DNA from 4 places in the Streptomyces sp. NPDC008092 genome. Region 3 is predicted to be linked to each of the others. Evidence: riboswitches for the same ligand, from Rfam matches in the RefSeq annotation. Region 3 holds a riboswitch; each other region holds the start of a gene.
What was found. Region 3 has a riboswitch for S-adenosylmethionine ahead of ACFZB3_RS24645 (ABC transporter permease subunit). Riboswitches for the same ligand answer to the same signal wherever they lie in the genome.

Region 1 (4,593 bases), on a different contig from region 3:
GTCGCCGTCGCCCAGCGCCGCGCACACCCACACCGCGTTCGCGTCCGGCCCGATCGCCGACAGCCCCGAGACCAGTCCGCCGCCGCCCCGCTTGGCGTGCAGCGAACCGTCCTCGCGCAGGTCGTACGAGACCGGGCCGCGGTTGGACGCGACCAGCACCTCGGCACCGCCGGTGGAAGCCATGGGGGAAGCCATACGCGTCAACCTAGCCCGGCCCGTAAACGCTCAAACGTACGGCCGGGCCCGACGCGCCGCCGTATACGGCCGTACGGCGAAGACGCGCCATCCGGTGCCCGCCCGGTACGAAGGCGTCACGCCACTCGGTGCGCGGCCCTGCGGCGACGTCACGCCACCTTGCGTTCGGCGTACTCCGCGATCTCCGCCATCGGCGGCCGTTCCTCCGTGTCCACGGAGTACGTGCGCGGTTCGAAGCCGTCCTCGCCGCGTTCGAACTGGGTGAGGGAGGGGCGGATCAGGTGGCCGCGGGCCAGGCGGAGCTGGGCGGTGCGGTAGATCGCGGCGGACATCCGGCCGAGGGCCTGGCCGTCCTGGTGGCGGTGTTTGCGGACGCCGACGTCGACCTGGGCGAGGGCGTCGAGGCCGACCAGGTGCAGGGCGTCGACCAGCATGCCCAGCTCGACGCCGTAGCCGACCGGGAAGGGGAGCTGTTCGAGGAGCGAGCGGCGGGCCGCGTACTCGCCGCCGAGCGGCTGGACGAAGCCGGCCAGCTGCGGCCAGTGCATGTTCAGCAGCGGGCGGGCCATCAGCTCGGTGACCCGGCCGCCCTGTCCGGCGGCGCCGCCGAGCGGGCGGTCGTACATCGCCTTGACCAGGTCCACGTCCGGGTCGGTGAGGAGCGGGCCGACGATGCCGGTGACGAAGTCGGAGGAGAAGTCGCGCAGGTCGGCGTCGATGAAGCAGACGACGTCCCCGGTGGTGACCAGCAGGGAGCGCCAGAGGACCTCGCCCTTGCCGGGGACGGCGGGGATGCGGGGCAGGATCGCGTCGCGGTGCACGACGCGGGCGCCGGCCGCCGCGGCGACGGCCGCGGTGCGGTCGGTGGAGCCGGAGTCGACGACCACGATCTCGTCGACGAGCGGCACCTGCTGCATGAGGTCGTGGCGGATGATCGCGACGATGTCGCCGACGGTCTCCTCCTCGTTGAGCGCGGGCAGCACGACGCTGACCGTCTGCCCGGAGGACCGTTTGGCGGCCATGATCCGGTGCAGCGGACGGTCGGTTACGGACCAGGAGCGGGTGGCCAGCCAGCGCTCGACTTCTTCCAGCACGGTCAGCGGCTCCTCACTGTCACGGCCACACGGCGACGTGTGATCCATCTCGCGGTTCGGACGACTCACTCAACTGTCCTGGCCTTCGGTTACAGTCTTGAACAACGCCGATGACCATCGCATGTCCTGGGGTCACCCGGCGTTGACAACCACATACCGCTCATCCAGAGGGGCAGAGGGAAACGGCCCGTTGAAGCCCCGGCAACCCTCCAGTCGGTTCTCGTAGATCGCCGATCAGTGTCGATCGCTCGCGAGGCTCCCGGCTAGGGAAGGTGCCAAATCCGTCTCACGGCGAGATGCGTCGTGAGGAAGATGAGGAGAAAGGGCCTCGCCTCACATGGCTGTGCAGACTGTTGCAAGCACCACGGAATCCACCGTAGACCTCGGCCCCGCCGCTGCCCTGAGCTGCCGCGAGTGCGGTCACCGCGTCCCGCTCGGTCCGGTGTTCGCGTGCGAGGAGTGTTTCGGCCCGCTGGAGATCGCGTACGACTTCTCGGCCTACGACACCGAGGAGCTGCGGAAGCGGATCGAAGCGGGTCCCGCGAACATCTGGCGCTACGCGCCGCTGCTGCCCGTCCCCGCGGACGTGGCGACCAAGCCGAACATCAACCCCGGCTGGACCAAGCTCGTCAAGGCCGACAACCTGGCGAAGGAGCTGGGGGTCACCGGCGGGCTGTACGTGAAGGACGACTCCGGCAACCCGACGCACTCCTTCAAGGACCGCGTCGTCGCCCAGGCCGTCGAGGCCGCCCGCGCCTTCGGCTACACCACCCTCTCCTGCTCGTCCACCGGCAACCTGGCCGGCGCGGTCGGTGCCGCCGCCGCCCGGGCCGGCTTCCGCTCCTGTGTGTTCATCCCGCACGACCTGGAGCAGGGCAAGATCGTCATGGCCGCGATCTACGGCGGCGAGCTCGTCGGCATCGAGGGCAACTACGACGACGTGAACCGTTTCTGCTCCGAGCTGATCGGCGACCCGGCCGGCGAGGGCTGGGGCTTCGTCAACGTCAACCTGCGGCCGTACTACGCGGAGGGCTCCAAGACCCTGGCGTACGAGATCTGCGAGCAGCTCGGCTGGCGGATCCCGGACCAGCTGGTCATCCCGATCGCCTCCGGCTCGCAGCTCACGAAGATCGACAAGGGTCTGCAGGAGCTGATCAAGCTCGGGCTGGTCGAGGACAGGCCGTACAAGATCTTCGGTGCCCAGGCCGAGGGGTGCTCGCCGGTGTCGGTGGCCTACAAGGAGGGCCACGACGTGGTCCGCCCGCAGAAGCCGAACACCATCGCCAAGTCCCTCGCCATCGGCAACCCGGCCGACGGGCCGTACGTGCTCGACATCGCGCGGCGTACCGGCGGTGCGGTGGAGGACGTGAACGACGAACAGGTCGTCGACGCGATCAAGCTGCTTGCGCGGACCGAGGGAATCTTCGCGGAAACGGCCGGCGGGGTGACGGTTGGAGTCACCAAAAAGCTCATTGAGAATGGGCTGATTGATCCGGCGAAGTCGGTCGTTGTACTCAACACCGGTGATGGACTGAAGACGCTGGACGCGGTTGCGGGAACCGGGCTCACCGCGACCATTCGCCCGAATCTGGAGTCTTTCCGCGAAGCCGGGCTCGCCTGAGTCCCCCGAGAATTAGGGCGTTGCCCAGACCGGAGGTAAAAACGTGAGCGTCACCGTTCGCATCCCCACCATCCTGCGCACCTACACCGGTGGTCAGGCCGAAGTCGCCGCCGAAGGGGCCACCCTCGGCGAGGTCATCTCGGACCTGGAGAAGAAGCACACCGGGATCTCCGCACGCGTTCTCGACGACCAGGGCAAGCTGCGCCGGTTCGTCAACGTGTACGTCAACGACGACGACGTCCGCTTCGAGCAGGGCCTGGAGACCGCCACCCCGGACGGCGCCGGCGTCTCCATCATCCCGGCCGTCGCCGGCGGCTGACCTGCTGACCTGCATGACAGGCTGATCGAATGACCGAACATTACCTTCGGTAACGCCGATCACCGACTGTTCATCTGATTGCCCCCTCCGTGAGAGAAGCGGAGGGGGCAATTCTGTGTGGTTGAGCGCGGTACAGTTGGGGAACACGGTCCCGATCTCCAGGTCGGGAGCCCCGTATTCGATACCGCGAGCCCGGCAAGAAGTAGCCAAAGTATGCGGGTTATATGCGGCTTTTGTGACCTTTACGGGGCCCGACTTGCCCTGAATTCGGCCGAATTCTTGCTACATTCCGGACCCCTTCCGTCCAGAATTCTCGTCCGATTGACCTGTTGCAGACGGCAGTTGGACAGATACATTCAGCCGCGGTCGACGCGTTCCGGCGCACGCCCCCAACCAATGGGGGGTGAGGTCTGACCCGGATCCGCGAAGTGTGGATCTGTGCAAGGGCCAGTAATAGGGGAGTTAGGCATGGCTCAGGGCACCGTCAAGTGGTTCAACGCGGAGAAGGGGTACGGCTTCATCGCGGTCGACGGTGGTGCGGATGTTTTCGTCCACTACAGCGCGATTCAGATGGACGGCTACCGCACCCTGGAAGAAGGCCAGCGGGTCGATTTCGAGATCTCGCAGGGCCAGAAGGGGCCGCAGGCGGACATGGTCCGGCTGGCGACCAGCTGAAGCACGCGCCGACTGACAGCGACGTTCTTCTGTACTTGTTCGAAGGGCCCGTGCCTCCCGGGGTACGGGCCCTTCGGCATGTCCCGGACCCTCCGGTCCTCGTGTCCCGCGCCCCCAGTCCGCGAGAGCCGCTTGCACTCGCCTAGGCCGAGTGCTAATCATTGGCGTTAGCACTCTGAAGGTGAGAGTGACAACGAAGGACCGGGTCGGTGAGGCCCGCGGGCCGGGTGGGGCAAGGAACCCACGGGTCGGCGAGCCGTCCGTCGCGGGCGCGGGCGCGGTCCTGAAGACTCACCCCCAGTCCTGGAGGGACCACTTCACATGGCCAAGATCATCGCGTTCGACGAGGAGGCGCGGCGCGGCCTTGAGCGCGGTATGAACCAGCTCGCCGACGCCGTCAAGGTCACCCTCGGCCCCAAGGGCCGCAACGTCGTCCTTGAGAAGAAGTGGGGCGCCCCCACGATCACCAACGATGGTGTGTCCATCGCCAAGGAGATCGAGCTGGAGGACCCGTACGAGAAGATCGGCGCCGAGCTGGTCAAGGAAGTCGCCAAGAAGACGGACGACGTCGCCGGTGACGGTACGACCACCGCGACCGTCCTCGCCCAGGCCCTGGTCAAGGAAGGCCTGCGCAACGTCGCCGCCGGCGCCAACCCGATGGCCCTGAAGCGCGGTATCGAGAAGGCCGT
Region 2 (4,593 bases), on a different contig from region 3:
GAGCAGGTCGAGGCGGACGTCCTCACGCGGGATGTAGTAGCGGGTGGGCAGGCCGGTCTCGAAGAGCAGGACCGGCCGGCGGGTGTCCGCGACGACCGTGCCGTCGATCTCGACCACGAGGTGCCGGCTGCTGGGGATGGCGTCGACCCGCTTGTGCGGGTCACGGGGGTGGACGAAGATCTCTTCCTCCTCCTCGTACCAGTGGTCCAGGCCCCGCCCGACGCGCCGGAACCACTCGAAGGCGATGTGGTCGGCGAGGTCGGCGGCCGGGAAGGTCCAGGCGGCGTTCTCCAGCAGTTCGCCGTCGGCCTCGACGTCGTAGAAGATTCGCGAGCCGGTGTGGGTCCCGGTCGGCGGGTTCTTCGCGGGCTTGAGGAGTTCCTCGCGTACCTCGGCGCGCGGGAACGCGTACAGCGGCACGGGCACCCCGGGCTCCCAGACGAGGACGGGATGGCGGCTGTCGACCACCGTGACGTCGCCCTTGCGGCCGCGCACCCAGCGCTCGCTCGGCTCCCACAGGAGTCCTTCGGGGGTGGTCCGCACGGCCTGTGCGGTGGGGAAGGTGGTCATGAGCGGCTCTCCCTCGGCTGGTTCACGCGGTGACCTCGGCGACGTGGGGCGGTTCCGCGCCGGGCGGCCGGCTGCTCGGGGCGGCCGGAGACCCACAGGTACTCCTCGACGATGCCACTGGCACGCTCCCACACCGGGACGGGTTCGAAGGCGGTGCCGCCCGGGTCGGCGAAGGCCGGGAGGGGTGACACGACCGCCATGGCCGGGCGGCGCCTGTCGCGCCCGGATGCCCGCGACGCCGGTCCGGATCCGGGTGAGGGCCCGACGCGGCGGAGGTGAAGGCGGCGGCGGAAGGGAGCGAGTGGTCAGCGACGGGTCTGGGCGAACCGGTCGGCACGGCGGCCCGGACAGAACGGGTCGAGCAGCACGACGTCTGCCTGACCTGCGGTCTCCATGGCCGGATCAAAGCACACCGAACAAGGTGCGTCCACCATCCGTCCCGCCACATGAGACGACCCCGTTCACCGGACAGGGCGTCACATTGCGCCATTGACGTACGCCAAAATCGATCCGTAGCATCACCAACGGCATTGAGTGTCAGCGTCAAGCCCTGGCTCGCTGACCGGCAACCCTCCCGCGCGGTGGGGTGCTCCAGGTGAAAGCCCGGCGGGGTCACCGATGACTCCCGCAAGCGCGTGGTCCCGTGACCGGGGCCGGAGACGGGGAGGTTGGACATGCGGCACAGCGACGACTCCGCTGCCTCCCCCGCCGACGCCACGGCGTACTCCAGGCTCTCGCGCCGGCGCCACATCGATCTGAAGCGCTCGACCAGCTGCCTCTGTCGGGCCTGACCGGCCCGGCTGCCACCGGCTGACATCCGTCACCGGCCCAGGCCCCTTCGCGCCGCCCTTTACCCTCGCCGCCGGTTCCCGGTGTCGTCCGCATGCCAACCCCCCTTTTCTGCACAGCGCACACCCGGCCGGAGCCGATCCGTCCGGGCCGCACACACCGTCGTGCCTCCGTGCATCCGTGCGTGGTCGTGCCCCGGTGACACGAGTAGGAGAAAGCCCTCCGTGACTGCACTTCCGGATTTCAGACCCTCCCGATGGGCGCCCCTGGCCGCGCTCCTGACCACCAGCGTCCTGCTGACCGCGTGCGGTTCGGGCGACGACGGCTCCGGCGCCGGCAGCGGCCGGGCGAGGTCCGGCGGCACCCTGACCTTCGCGGTGGGGTCCGACGCCGGCTGCGTGGATCCGCAGCAGGTCGGCAGCAACGACACCATCTACTCGGTGCGCCAGATCGTGGACTCCCTGACCGACCAGGACCCGAAGACCGGCAGGATCGTGCCCTGGCTCGCCAGGAGCTGGGACATCAGCGCCGACGCGACCACGTTCACGTTCCACCTGCGCTCGGGGGTCACCTTCAGCGACGGGTCGAAGCTCACCGCGCAGGTGGTCAAGGACAACTTCGACGCGGTGCCGGAACTGGGCGCCCTGGGCACTCTCGCCGAGGGCTACCTGAGCGGCGTCAAGAGCACCGCCGTGGTCGACCCGCTCACCGTCAAGGTGACCTTCCAGCAGCCCAACGCGCAGTTCCTGCAGGCGACTTCGACCCATTCGCTGGGGATCGAGTCCTCGGCGAGCGTGCGGAAGACCCCGCAGGAGAAGTGCAGCGACGGGGTGGTCGGGTCCGGTCCGTTTGTGCTGAAGCAGTACGTGCAGAACCAGTCGGTCACCCTGGCCAGGCGCACCGGGTACGACTGGGGCTCCTCGCTCTGGTCGAAGAAGGGCGAGGCCTACCTGGACAAGCTGGTGTTCAAGGTCGTGCCCGAGGCCGGGGTGCGGGCCGGCAGCCTCCAGTCCGGGCAGGTGGACGCCATCAGCAGCGTCGGCAAGGCCAACGAGGCGGCGCTCAAGGGCGGCCAGGTCGCCCTGCGGAGCCGGGCCAACCCCGGTGTGGTGTTCGGCCTGGGGCTCAACAACTCGCGGCCGCTGCTGAAGGACCCGAAGGTCCGTCAGGCGATCTCGGCCGCCGTCGACCGGAAGCAGATCGCCGACACCGTTTTCCCGACCGGCACCCAGCCGGCGACCAGCATCCTGGCGCACACCACGCCCGACTACACGGATCTCTCCGCGGACCTCGCCCTCGACACGGCCAAGGCCAAGTCCCTGCTGGACCAGGCCGGCTGGCGGTCGGGCAGCGACGGCGTCCGCACCAAGGACGGCAAGAAACTGACCCTGACGATCAGCTGGTTCCCGAACGCGGCCACCAACCAGCCCGCGCTGGAGCTGGTCCAGCAGCAGCTCAAGGCCGTCGGGATCGGCGTGGTGCTCAAGCAGCTCCCGGTCACCCAGTTCGCCACCACGCTCCAGTCGGGTGACTTCGACGTGGTGTGGGGGAACACGACCCGCGCCGACCCGGACATCCTGCGCAGCTCCTTCTCCACGAAGCTGGCCAACTTCTACCACCTGCCGGCCAGTTCGCTGGACACGGCGCTGTCCGCGCAGGCCGCTACCACGGACACCGCGAAGCGCAGGCAACTGGTCGGCGAGGCACAGCGGTTGATCGTGCAGAACGCCTACGACATACCGGTGGTGGAGCTCCAGACCCAGCTGGGCGTCTCGAACAAGGTGCACGACCTCGCGTTCGACTCCGGCAGCCGTATCCAGCTGCACGACACCTGGATCGGCTAACGGATGCGCCGCTATGTGATCAAGCGGCTGGCGCAGGCGGCCGGAGTGCTGTGGGCGGCGTACACGGTGTCGTTCCTGGTGCTGGACTTCCTGCCCGGCGACCCGGTCTCGGCGATGGCCGGGGCCGGGATGGACTCGGGGCAGGTGGATCCGGCCCAACTCGCCGAGTTGCGCCACGAGTACGGCTTCGACAAGCCGGTGCTGGTGCAGTACGCCGAGTACCTGGGCCGGGCGGCGCGCGGGGACTTCGGCGACGCGGTCTCCACCGGCCGCCCGGTCACCTCCACCCTGGCCGACGCGCTGCCGCAGACGCTCCAGCTGACCGGTGCCGCGCTGCTGCTCGCGGTGGTCCTCGGCGGCGGCCTCGCGGTGGCGGCGACGTACACCTCGCGGCGGTGGCTGCGGCAGCTGCTGCTGTCGCTGCCACCGCTGGGGGTGTCCGTCCCGACGTTCTGGGTGGGGCTGCTGCTCGTCGAGGCGTTCTCGTTCAAGCTGCACTGGTTCCCGGCGTTCGGCAACGACGGGCTGCGCGGCCTGGTGCTGCCCGCCCTGACACTGGCGGTCCCGACCGGCGCGCAGGTCGCCCAGGTGCTGGCCAAGAGCCTGCTGACCGCGCTGGACCAGGCCTATGTGGAGACCGCGCGCGCCAAGGGTGCCGGCCGGTGGCGGGTGCATCTGCGGCACGCGCTGCGCAACGCGTCGCTGCCGGCGCTGACGGTCGTCGGCCTGCTGGTCGGGCAGCTGATCGCCGGTTCGGTGGTGGTCGAGACGGTGTTCTCCCGCGACGGTCTGGGCCGGGTGACCGCCGGGGCGGTCACCACTCAGGACATCCCGCTGGTCCAGGGGGTGGTGGTGTTCGGCGCGCTGATCTTCGTCGTGACGAACCTGCTGGTGGATCTCGTCTATCCGCTGCTGGACCCGCGGATCGTGGTGGCCTCGGAAAGGAGGACGAGCCTCGCATGAGTCAGAGCCTTGTCGACGACCAGGCCGAGGCCGCCCTCGGCACCGCCCGGCCGGTCGGGAACGGATCCCCCGCACAGCCCGGCCGGCCCGCCGGCATCCGCCGGGTGCTCCGCTTCCTGCTGCGCCGTCCCGGTCTGCTGCTGTCCGTCGTCGTCCTCGTGCTGGTGGTGCTGGCCGCCTTCCGGCCGGACCTGTTCACCTCGCAGGACCCGCTGCGGGGGGTGCCGTCCCAGAACTTCCGCGGTCCGAGCGGCAGTCACTGGTTCGGCACCGACGAACTGGGCCGCGACGTCTTCTCCCGTGTCGTCCACGGCGCCCAGCTCTCCCTCAAGGCCACGCTGATCGCGGTCCTGGTGGCGTTCGTGGTCGGCGGGCTGCTCGGCGTGGTCGCCGGGTTCGTGGGCCGCTGGGTGGACGACGTGCTGAT
Region 3 (4,593 bases):
AAAGGTTGTAGGCCTTGAGCCACTTGGCGTACTGGCCGTTCTCGATCAGGTAGTTGATGGCGTCCGCAAGGGGCTTGGCCAGGCCGCTGTCCTTCTTTGCGGTGGCCGCGATCAGACCCTGGAGGCTGGCGCCGGCGCCGGAGTAGGTGCCCGCGGTGCGGGTGGCGGTGGGCGTGTTCTCGGTCTGCTTGTTGTGGTACGCGATACCGGGGTTGGGGCCGAGGTAGGCGTCGATCTTGCCGCTGGACAGGGCCAGGTAGACGCTGTTGCTGTCCTGGAAGTACTTGACGGTGAGCTTCTTGCCCTCGCTCTCCAGCTTCTTCTTCCACTCCAGGAGGATCTTCTCCTGGTTGGTGCCGGCGCTCACGGAGACGGTCTTGCCGGCGAGGTTCTCGTAGTTGCCGTCGAAGTTCCAGGTGCTCTTCTTCGGCACGGTGAAGGCGAGGTTGTCCTGCCGGTAGGAGGCGAACTCGTACTTCTTCTTGCGCTCCTCGGTGTCGGTGACGTTGGAGAAGGCCACGTCGACCTTGCCGCTGTCGATGCCGACGAACATGTTCTCCCAGGTGGCGTTCTGGATCTCGGGCTTGAGGCCGAAGACCGCGGCGACCAGGCGGCCGAGGTCGGGCTCGGAGCCGGTGAGGGTCTTCTGGTCGCTGCCCACGTAGGCCAGCGGCGGGAACCCGGCGGGCAGGGCGCCCTCGCCGATGACGAGCTTGCCGCTCTTCCTGACGGAGTCGGGCAGTTCGGCGCTGATGGACTTGACCTCGGAGACCTTGATCGTGGTCTGGGTCGCGGCGCCGTTGGAGACCTGGCCGATGACGACCTCGCCGGTCTTCGCGGCGGCCGTGGTGGTGGCCGCGTCGCTGTCGCCCCCGCAGGCGGCGAGCCCGGTGGCGAGGGAGGCGACGGCGGTCGCCGCGGTGATGCCTCTGATCAGGCTGCGTCGGGTGAGGAGCGTGGGCATGGCTGTCTGTCCTTCGTGTTGCGGTGAAAGGTGTGGTTGAGGTGCGGTGAGAGGGGTGCGGTTCAGAGGACCTTGCTGAGGAAGTCCCTGGTCCGCTCGTGCTGGGGGTTGTCGAGGACCTCGGAGGGCGGGCCCTGCTCGACGATCCGGCCGCCGTCGATGAAGACGACCCGGTCGGCGATCTCGCGGGCGAAGCCGATCTCGTGGGTGACGATGACGAGGGTGGTGCCGCTGGTCGCCAGGTCCTTGATGACGGCGAGGACCTCACCGACGAGTTCGGGGTCCAGGGCGGAGGTCGGCTCGTCGAAGAGGATCACGCCGGGGCGCAGGGCGAGGGCGCGGGCGATGGCGACGCGCTGCTGCTGGCCGCCGGAGAGCTGCCGGGGGTAGGCGCCGATGCGCTCGCCGAGGCCGACCCGTTCCAGGAGTTCCTTGGCCAGGGCCTGGGCCGCGGGCCTGCTGAGCTTCCCGGTGGCGGCCGGGGCGGCGGCCACGTTGTCGAGCACGGTCAGGTGCGGGAAGAGGTTGAAGTTCTGGAAGACGAAGCCGATCCGGCCGCGCTGGGCCAGGATGGCGCGTTCGCTCAGCTCCTTCAGCCGGTCGCCCTGCCGCTTCACGCCGATCGGCTCGCCGTTGATGCTGACGTGGCCGCGCTCGGGCTTCTCCAGGTGGTTGATGACCCTGAGGAGGGTGGACTTGCCGGAGCCGGACGGGCCGAGGACGACGGTGACCTCGCCGGGACGGATGGTCAGGTCGATGCCGTCCAGGACGCGGTGGGCGCCGTACCACTTGTGGACGCCGGTTATCTCCAGGGCGGCGGGGGCCGTGTCCAGGGTGTCGGTGGCGGTCATACCGCGGCCTCCCGGCGGATGCGGGCGCTCAGGTCGGTGAGGCCGGTGCGCAGCTTCTGGAGGGGGGTCGGGGGCAGCGTGCGGGTGGCGCCTCGGGCGTAGTACCGCTCGACGTAGAACTGGACGACGGAGACGACGCTGGTCAGGATCAGGTACCAGACGGTCACCACCAGGAGCAGCGGCACGATGTCGCCGGGGTAGGTGGAGCCCATGCTCTGCGCGGAGCCGAAGAGGTCGAGCAGCGAGACGTAGAAGACCAGCGAGGTGCTCTTGATCAGGCCGATCAGCTGGTTGACGTAGTTCGGGGTGATCGACCTGAGCGCCTGCGGGAACACGATCCTCCGGAACTGGTAGCCCTTGGGCAGGCCGAGCGCGGCGGCCGCCTCGTGCTGGCCCTGGTCCACGGAGAGGATGCCGCCGCGGACCACCTCGGCCGCGTAGGCGGCCTCGTTGAGGCTGAGGCCGATGACGGCGACGACCATGTCGGTGGCGAGCTTCGACTCGTCGAAGGAGAAGAAGGCCGGCCCGAAGGGGACGCCGATGCTCAACGTCTTGTACAGGGCGCTGAAGTTGTAGAGGAAGAGCAGGACCACGATGAGCGGTACGGAGCGCAGCGCCCACACGTAGGTCCAGCTGACCGCGCGCAGCACGGGGCTCTTCGACAGCCGGGCCAGGGCGAGCAGGATGCCGCCGAGGAGGCCCAGCACCGCGCTGTAGGCGGTGACTTCGAGGGTGATGGCCAGTCCGTCGAGGATGGTCGGCCGCAGGAACCAGTAGCCGAAGCGGTCCCACTGGTAGAAGGGGTTGGTGACCAGTCCGTGGGCGAACTGGACGACGAGGACCAGGACGACGGCGGTGGCGATCCACCGTCCGGGCCTGCGCAGTGGCTGAACGCGCTGTGCTGCGAGGGGTGGTGACGGCTCGTCGGCTGCGGGGGGCGCCTCGGGGGCGGCGATCGTGGCGCCTGGGGGTTCACTCATGGCGGGCTCCGGCGGAGTCGGACGCCCACGTGTCCCACGGCGGTGGCCGCGCACCGGGCCGTGTTCGGGCACGGCACGGTGCGCGGAGGCGCGCGGGCACGGGGGCTGGGCGGACGGCGGCACACCGGGCGGCCGGTGTCTCGACGGGGACGCTGGGGTGCGAAGCTGCGGAAAACCGGCGGAAAGGCCTGGTCAGATCCGACAGCGGGCACAGCCCGGTGCGGTACACGCGCTACACAGGGCGCTGTTGACACGGAGCAGGTCGACGGCGCGGTCGGCGACGAGCGGGCTCGGGTACGGGCGTACGCAGCCCGCGGCGCGGCGCTGGGCCGTCCTGGAAGCTGCGTACATGTCCGTCACCTGTCACTGTCGTGCCGGCCCCGGGAGGGCCTCGCGCTTACCGAATCGTCGCTTGCCGAAACGTCGTCGGTCCGGTCGTCACCTGGGGCACCCCACCGCGATGCGAGGGTTGCCGGTCAGCAAGCCAGGGCTTGATGCTGACGCTCATGACCGTTCTGGTCCGTAAGTAACGCAGTTGCCCGAACGAATGTCAACGCCTGTCCGACTGGCGAAACGGTTCGGACCGCTCTCACCTGCGCGGAACGCCGGGAGCGTCCGCCGCGTGGCCCGCCCAGTCCAGGATCTGGACGGCCGCGCCGGCGGCCTCCAGGCCCTGGCAACGGCCGTGGTGGCGGCGGGCGATGCCGTCGAGGTCGAGGTGAACGCCGAAGGCCGGGTGGGCGGCCAGCCGCCGGGCGTAGGCCCACAGCACCGGGTGGCCGGCGACGGCGTGCACGGCGGCGGCGTCCAGGTGGTTGCGGTGCACGGTGTCGAGTTGCACCAGGGTCACCCACAACTCGATGTCCGCGGCCGTGAGTTGACCGCCGACCAGGAACTCCACCCCGGTCAGCCGGTGCTCCAGTTCGTCCAGGGCGGCGAGCAGCGTCTCCAGCGCCGCCGGGTCGCCGCCCTCGCGCCCGGCGCGCTGCGCGGCCTGCTCGACGTCCTCGGCGCACAGCCGCTCGACGGCCTCGATCTCGGCCTCGGCACCGCACGGGTAGAGCCGGGCGGCACCGTCGCCGAAGTGCTGGTCCAGGTCGCGCAGGATGTCCCGGCTGTGGGTGCTGACGATGCGGCCGGACCATCCGTCGCTGAACACCGGCGCGAGGGCCGGTCCCGAGTAGCGGTGCGCACTGGCCTCGTACAGGGGGCGCAGTACCGCGTGGCTGCCGTCGGGACAGTCCGGGACGGCGGGCAGGAAGGTGACCGGACAACAGTCGTCCAGGGCCAGCAGGCTGTGGCCGACGGCGATCCGGAGGCCGTCGGGACACGCGGTGGACAGGTGCAGCCGGTAGCGGCGCGGCACGGCGTAGTGGCCGCTGCGCGCGTCGCGGCCGATGCGGCCCCGGAAGGCGGGGGCGGTGCGGACGGAGGGCAGGGCGGCGAGTGGAGTGATGGACATGCGTCTCCCCGGGGCGGGCGCGCGGACGTACGCGCGGCGGAAGCGTTCGTCGGTGGGTTCTCGGCGGGTCGTGACTTGGTGGGTCGTGAGTCGATGGGTCGTGACTCGATGGCTCGATGCGCCGTGGCTCGGTGAGCCGTGGTGCGTCCCGGCGGACGGGCACCCGGCCCGTACGGCCGGGATCGGGCGCTCAGCCTCTGCGGCCGGTCGCGCCGCACATCCGCAGCAGGTCGAGGTGGCGGCGGGAGGTGAGCAGGGGGGCCGGCCAGGGCGCGGGGCTCTCGCGGCGGTGGCTGCCGGTGAGCGTGCGCAGGCGACCCATCTTTCCCTACCTTT
Region 4 (4,593 bases), on a different contig from region 3:
ACCTCGCGCTCCTCGACCTTCGGCTCACCGGCCAGGTCGAGGTGGATGTACTCGACCACCTTCGACGAGCGGGTCACGTCGAAGCGGGTGAGGTTGCCGCAGAGGGTGCAGCGCCACCGCGTCGTGGCGGTCGGCAGGGGAACCGTCATCGTGGCTTGTTCGCTTCCTTCTAGTGTCCGTGACGCGCCGTCCCGACGCGTGTGGCTCGTAACCCTACGGCCTGGCGGGTACTCGACGCCGCCCTCTCCATGGCGGCGAGGCGGTCTGCACCACTGCGTCCCGTTACGCCATGCTCTATGTCCATGATCGGCAACTGGAACACGACGGCGGCCCGGACCCTGCGGAGCCTGCGAGGCACGTCCGCGCCCATGACGTACACCCTGATCGCCGTGTGCTGCCTGATCTTCGTGCTCGGCCCCGCCTCCGGCTTCACCCCGTCCTACGGCACCGGGGAGGCCCTCGCGACCGCCCAGCGGGCGTACTTCCGGCACTGGGGGGTGGTTCCCGCCGACCTGTTCGACGGGCCGGCGCGGGAGGCGCTCACCCCGGCCACGGCGCTGTTCATCCACGGCAGCTGGGTGCACCTGCTCGGCAACATGCTCTTCCTCTTCGTCTTCGGGGCGATGACCGAGGAACGGATGGGCCGCGTGGAGTTCACCCTCTTCTACGTCGGCTGCGGCTATCTCGCGCTGCTCGGCTACGCGGTCGCCAACGCCACGTCCCCGCAGTCGCTGGTGGGCGCGTCCGGGGCGATCTCGGCGGTCCTCGGGGCGTTCCTGTACCTGTTCCCCAACGCCCGCGTGACCAGTCTCCTCCCCTTCCTCTTCTTCCTCCCGCTCCGCTTCCCGGCCTGGGTGGTCCTCCCGTTCTGGGCGGCCCTCCAGTGGCTGGCCCTGAACCAGGCCCCCTCCGGTCCCGGCGTGGCCTACCTCGCACACCTGGTCGGCTTCGGACTCGGGTTCGGTTACGCGTGGGTGCGGTACGGAAGAAAGAAGGGCGCGAAGCGCGGCCTCGGAAGGGGGGTGGTGGGCGACGGGCGGGCGACTAAAGTGAAGGTCGCCCCAGCTCCGGCACCCGAGGGAGAGAACCAGCCGTGATCACCGCGATCGTCCTCATCAAGACCAGCGTGGACCGGATCCCCGAGATCGCGGAACGGATCGCCGCACTGGAGAGCGTCAGCGAGGTCTTCTCCGTCACCGGTACGTACGACCTGATCGCCATGGTCCGGGTCAAGCAGCACGAGGACCTGGCCGAGGTCATCCCCGGCTCCATCAGCAAGATCCCCGGCGTGGAGGCCACGGACACGCACGTCGCGTTCCGCACGTACTCCCAGCACGACCTGGAGGCGGCGTTCGCGATCGGCCTGGACAGCTGAGCCAGTACGTTTCGGGGCGCCCCGACTGCAACGCGCCCCAAAGGGGCGCGGGGAACTGCGCGACCAGCCCCCACCGGTCCGCAGCCGGGCACGAAGCGCCGTGGTCCGCTGCGGGTACGTCGTGGCTGGTCGCGCAGTTCCCCGCGCCCCTGAAAAACAGGTAAGTCAGCTCACCGCCGGGACGCAGCGGCCGTCCTCCGTGCGGTAGGACCACTTGGCGCCCTCCGTCACCAGTTCCCGCACCGCGTTCACGAAGCGCTCCACGTGCTCGTCCGGCGTCCCCGCCCCGAAGCTCACCCGGATCGCGTTCAGGGACTTCTCGCCCGGTGCCGCCTCCGGCGCCCCGCACTCGCCCTGGGTCTGCGGGTCGGAGCCCAGCAGGGTCCTGACCAGCGGGTGGGCGCAGAAGAGGCCGTCGCGGACACCGATGCCGTACTCGGCGGAGAGGGCGGCGGCGAAGTGGGAGCTGTTCCAGCCGTCCACCACGAAGCTGATCACGCCGACGCGGGGGGCGTCGTCGCCGAAGAGGGAGAGGACCCGGACCTCGGGGACCCCGGCCAGCCCGGCCCGGACCTTCTCGATCAGGTGCTGCTCACGGGCGACCAGCGCCTCGAAGCCGGCCTCGGTGAGCGCCTTGCAGGCGGAGGCGATGGAGTAGGCGCCGATGACGTTGGGCGAGCCCGCCTCGTGCCGGGCGGCGCTCTCGTGCCACTCCACGGCCACTCCCCCGTCCTCGCGCCGGGTCACCCTGCGGCTGGCGCCGCCGCCCGCGAGGTAGGGCTCGGCCGCCTGCAGCCAGTCGGCGCGGCCGGCCAGGACGCCGGAACCGAAGGGGGCGTACAGCTTGTGGCCGGAGAAGGCGACCCAGTCGACGTCCAGGTCCTGGACGGAGACGGGGTGGTGCGGGGCCAGCTGGGCGGCGTCCAGGACGATCCGGGCGCCGTGCGCGTGCGCGGCGGCCGCGAGCTCCCGTACCGGCCACAGCTCGCCGGTGACGTTGGAGGCGCCGGTGACGCAGACCAGGGCCGGGCCGTACGGGTCGCGGTCGGCGAGGGCGCGTTCCAGGGTCTCGACGGCCTGGCGCGGGGTGCGGGGGGCGTTCAGGTAGGTGACGCGGGCGTCCTGCCACGGCAGCAGGGAGGCGTGGTGCTCGGTCTCGAAGACGAAGACCTGGCAGTCGGCGGGGAGGGCACGGGCCAGGAGGTTCAGGGAGTCCGTGGTGGAGCGGGTGAAGACCAGCTGGTCGTCGGGGCGGCAGTCGAGGAACTCGGCGACGGCCTTCCGGGCGTTCTCGAAGAGGTCCGTGGAGAGCTGGGAGAGGTAGCCGGCGCCGCGGTGGACGCTGCCGTAGTAGGGCGCGTACGCCGCCACGTCGTCCCAGACCCGCTGGAGGGCGGGGGCGCTGGCCGCGTAGTCGAGGGCGGCGTAGGTGACCTCGCCGCCGGTGACGAGGGGGACGGTGACATCCCGGCCCAGAACGGGCAGCGGGGCACAAACGGACCGGGCGGCGGCAGCGGTGGAGACGGACATGGCGGAACTCCCGTGAGAGGCAAGGCGGAATCACCGTGCGAGCGCGCGGACGACCGCGGCTCCGGCACGGGGAAAAAGGAAAAGGGGATGCGGAGGCGGGGCTCTGCGGCCCTATCGCATTCGCTTGCTCACGGGAGACTCCTCGACGACCAGGACCCCTGGTGTACGAGGGGTCCGCGCTTGCCGCAGACCTCGCTGCCTGCGGCCTGGTCTTCACCCGGGGCACCCCGCCACGGACGGAGGGTTGCCGGACAGTCGGCCGGGGCCTCATGACTGTCACTCATGACCTGGAAAGAAACGTAGGTGAAGTGATCGCCGCCGCGCAACTCCTGTCCGGATGACGGGACACCGCCACGGGCCGACCGCAGCCCCTACCTGTTCGTCGCCGCCGCCCAGCGCTCCAGTGCCCGCTTCGCCGCGCCCGAGTCGATCGACTCGGCCGCCCTGTCCATGCCGGCGCGCAGTTCCTCGGCCAGGGTTCCGGCGCCGGGGTCCAGGGCCACCAGCGCCGCCGCGGAGTTCAGCAGCACCGCGTCCCGCACCGGGCCCCGCTCGCCGTCCAGCAGCCTGCGGGCGACCTCCGCGTTGTACGACGGGTCGCCGCCCCGGAGCGCTTCCACGGGGACCAGGTCGATGCCGACCTCGCGGGGGTCGAAGGTCTCCTCCGTGACCTTGCCGTCGCGGACGATCCAGACGTGGGACGTGGCGGTCGTCGTCAGCTCGTCGAGGCCGTCGTCGCCGCGGAAGACCAGGGAGGAGTTGCCGCGCTCCGCGAAGACGCCCGCGACCACGGGGGCCATGCGGGGGTCCGCGACGCCGACCGCCTGGGCGCGGACCTGCGCGGGGTTGGTCAGCGGGCCGAGGATGTTGAAGACCGTGCGGATGCCCAGCTGGCCGCGCGCGGCGCCCGCGTAGCGCAGCGCCGGGTGGAACTTGACGGCGAAGCAGAAGGTGATGCCCGCCTCCTCGGCGACCTCGGCGACCCGCTGCGGGGTCAGGTCGAGGTTGACGCCGAGCTTCTCCAGGACGTCGGAGGCCCCGGACGCGGAGGAGGCCGCGCGGTTGCCGTGCTTGACGACCTTCGCGCCGGTGCCGGCCACCACGAGCGCCGACATCGTGGAGATGTTCACCGTCTTCGCGCCGTCGCCGCCGGTGCCGACGATGTCGACGGTGCGGCCCGGCACCTCGATGACGTTGGCGTGCGCGTACATCGTGCGGACGAGCCCGTTGATCTCCTCGACCGTCTCGCCCTTGGCGCGCAGCGCGACGACGAAGCCCGCGATCTGGGCGTCGGTGGCCTGGCCACGCATGATCTGGTCCATCGCCCAGGCCGTCGCCTCGGCACTCTGGTCCTGGCCGTACAGCAGCGCGTTCAGTACCTCGGGCCAGGAACGGCCCGCCGCGGTGTCGCCTCCAGCGGGGGTCACAGCGCTCATGGGGCCGCTCCTGATCGTCGTACGCGGAATGAAGGTCTCACGGCCTACCCTATCCAGCCCCGGGCACCGCGAAGGGCCCCGTCCGGTGTACGGACGGGGCCCTTCGGCTGTGGCGTGGCGACGCGGTCGATCAGTGGTGGCCGTGGCCGCTCGTGATCTCCTTGTACTCCTCGACGGTCGGCTTCGGGATCTGGTTGTCCTCGCCGTAGTAGGCGCTGCTCAGCTTGGCGCGGAGCTTCTCGGAGCCCTTGA

Region 1: linked by a shared signal. The riboswitch ahead of thrC (threonine synthase) and the one ahead of ACFZB3_RS24645 (ABC transporter permease subunit) in region 3 are both predicted to bind S-adenosylmethionine.
Region 2: linked by a shared signal. The riboswitch ahead of ACFZB3_RS07265 (putative leader peptide) and the one ahead of ACFZB3_RS24645 (ABC transporter permease subunit) in region 3 are both predicted to bind S-adenosylmethionine.
Region 4: linked by a shared signal. The riboswitch ahead of ACFZB3_RS22005 (aminotransferase class V-fold PLP-dependent enzyme) and the one ahead of ACFZB3_RS24645 (ABC transporter permease subunit) in region 3 are both predicted to bind S-adenosylmethionine.

The regions. Positions count from the first base shown of each region.
Region 1 is NZ_JBIBHY010000005.1:572,930-577,522, reverse strand. It holds gene ACFZB3_RS19035 (trehalose-6-phosphate synthase) at 1-183, opposite strand, end outside; gene ACFZB3_RS19030 (glucosyl-3-phosphoglycerate synthase) at 345-1,289, opposite strand; SAM riboswitch class I at 1,447-1,608, shown strand; gene thrC (threonine synthase) at 1,627-2,910, shown strand; gene ACFZB3_RS19020 (ubiquitin-like small modifier protein 1) at 2,954-3,229, shown strand; gene ACFZB3_RS19015 (cold-shock protein) at 3,698-3,904, shown strand; gene groL (chaperonin GroEL) at 4,226-4,593, shown strand, end outside.
Region 2 is NZ_JBIBHY010000002.1:514,141-518,733, reverse strand. It holds gene ACFZB3_RS07275 (DUF427 domain-containing protein) at 1-570, opposite strand, end outside; gene ACFZB3_RS07270 (hypothetical protein) at 567-770, opposite strand; SAM riboswitch class IV at 1,097-1,210, shown strand; gene ACFZB3_RS07265 (putative leader peptide) at 1,245-1,361, shown strand; gene ACFZB3_RS07260 (ABC transporter substrate-binding protein) at 1,584-3,203, shown strand; gene ACFZB3_RS07255 (ABC transporter permease subunit) at 3,207-4,166, shown strand; gene ACFZB3_RS07250 (ABC transporter permease subunit) at 4,163-4,593, shown strand, end outside.
Region 3 is NZ_JBIBHY010000007.1:359,946-364,538, reverse strand. It holds gene ACFZB3_RS24655 (transporter substrate-binding domain-containing protein) at 1-964, opposite strand, end outside; gene ACFZB3_RS24650 (ATP-binding cassette domain-containing protein) at 1,027-1,815, opposite strand; gene ACFZB3_RS24645 (ABC transporter permease subunit) at 1,812-2,795, opposite strand; SAM riboswitch class IV at 3,184-3,307, opposite strand; gene ACFZB3_RS24640 (glutathione S-transferase C-terminal domain-containing protein) at 3,385-4,257, opposite strand; gene ACFZB3_RS24635 (hypothetical protein) at 4,448-4,579, opposite strand.
Region 4 is NZ_JBIBHY010000006.1:451,600-456,192, forward strand. It holds gene ACFZB3_RS21990 (hypothetical protein) at 1-149, opposite strand, end outside; gene ACFZB3_RS21995 (rhomboid family intramembrane serine protease) at 303-1,097, shown strand; gene ACFZB3_RS22000 (Lrp/AsnC family transcriptional regulator) at 1,094-1,375, shown strand; gene ACFZB3_RS22005 (aminotransferase class V-fold PLP-dependent enzyme) at 1,541-2,905, opposite strand; SAM riboswitch class IV at 3,077-3,193, opposite strand; gene trpD (anthranilate phosphoribosyltransferase) at 3,277-4,341, opposite strand; gene ACFZB3_RS22015 (cytochrome b N-terminal domain-containing protein) at 4,472-4,593, opposite strand, start outside.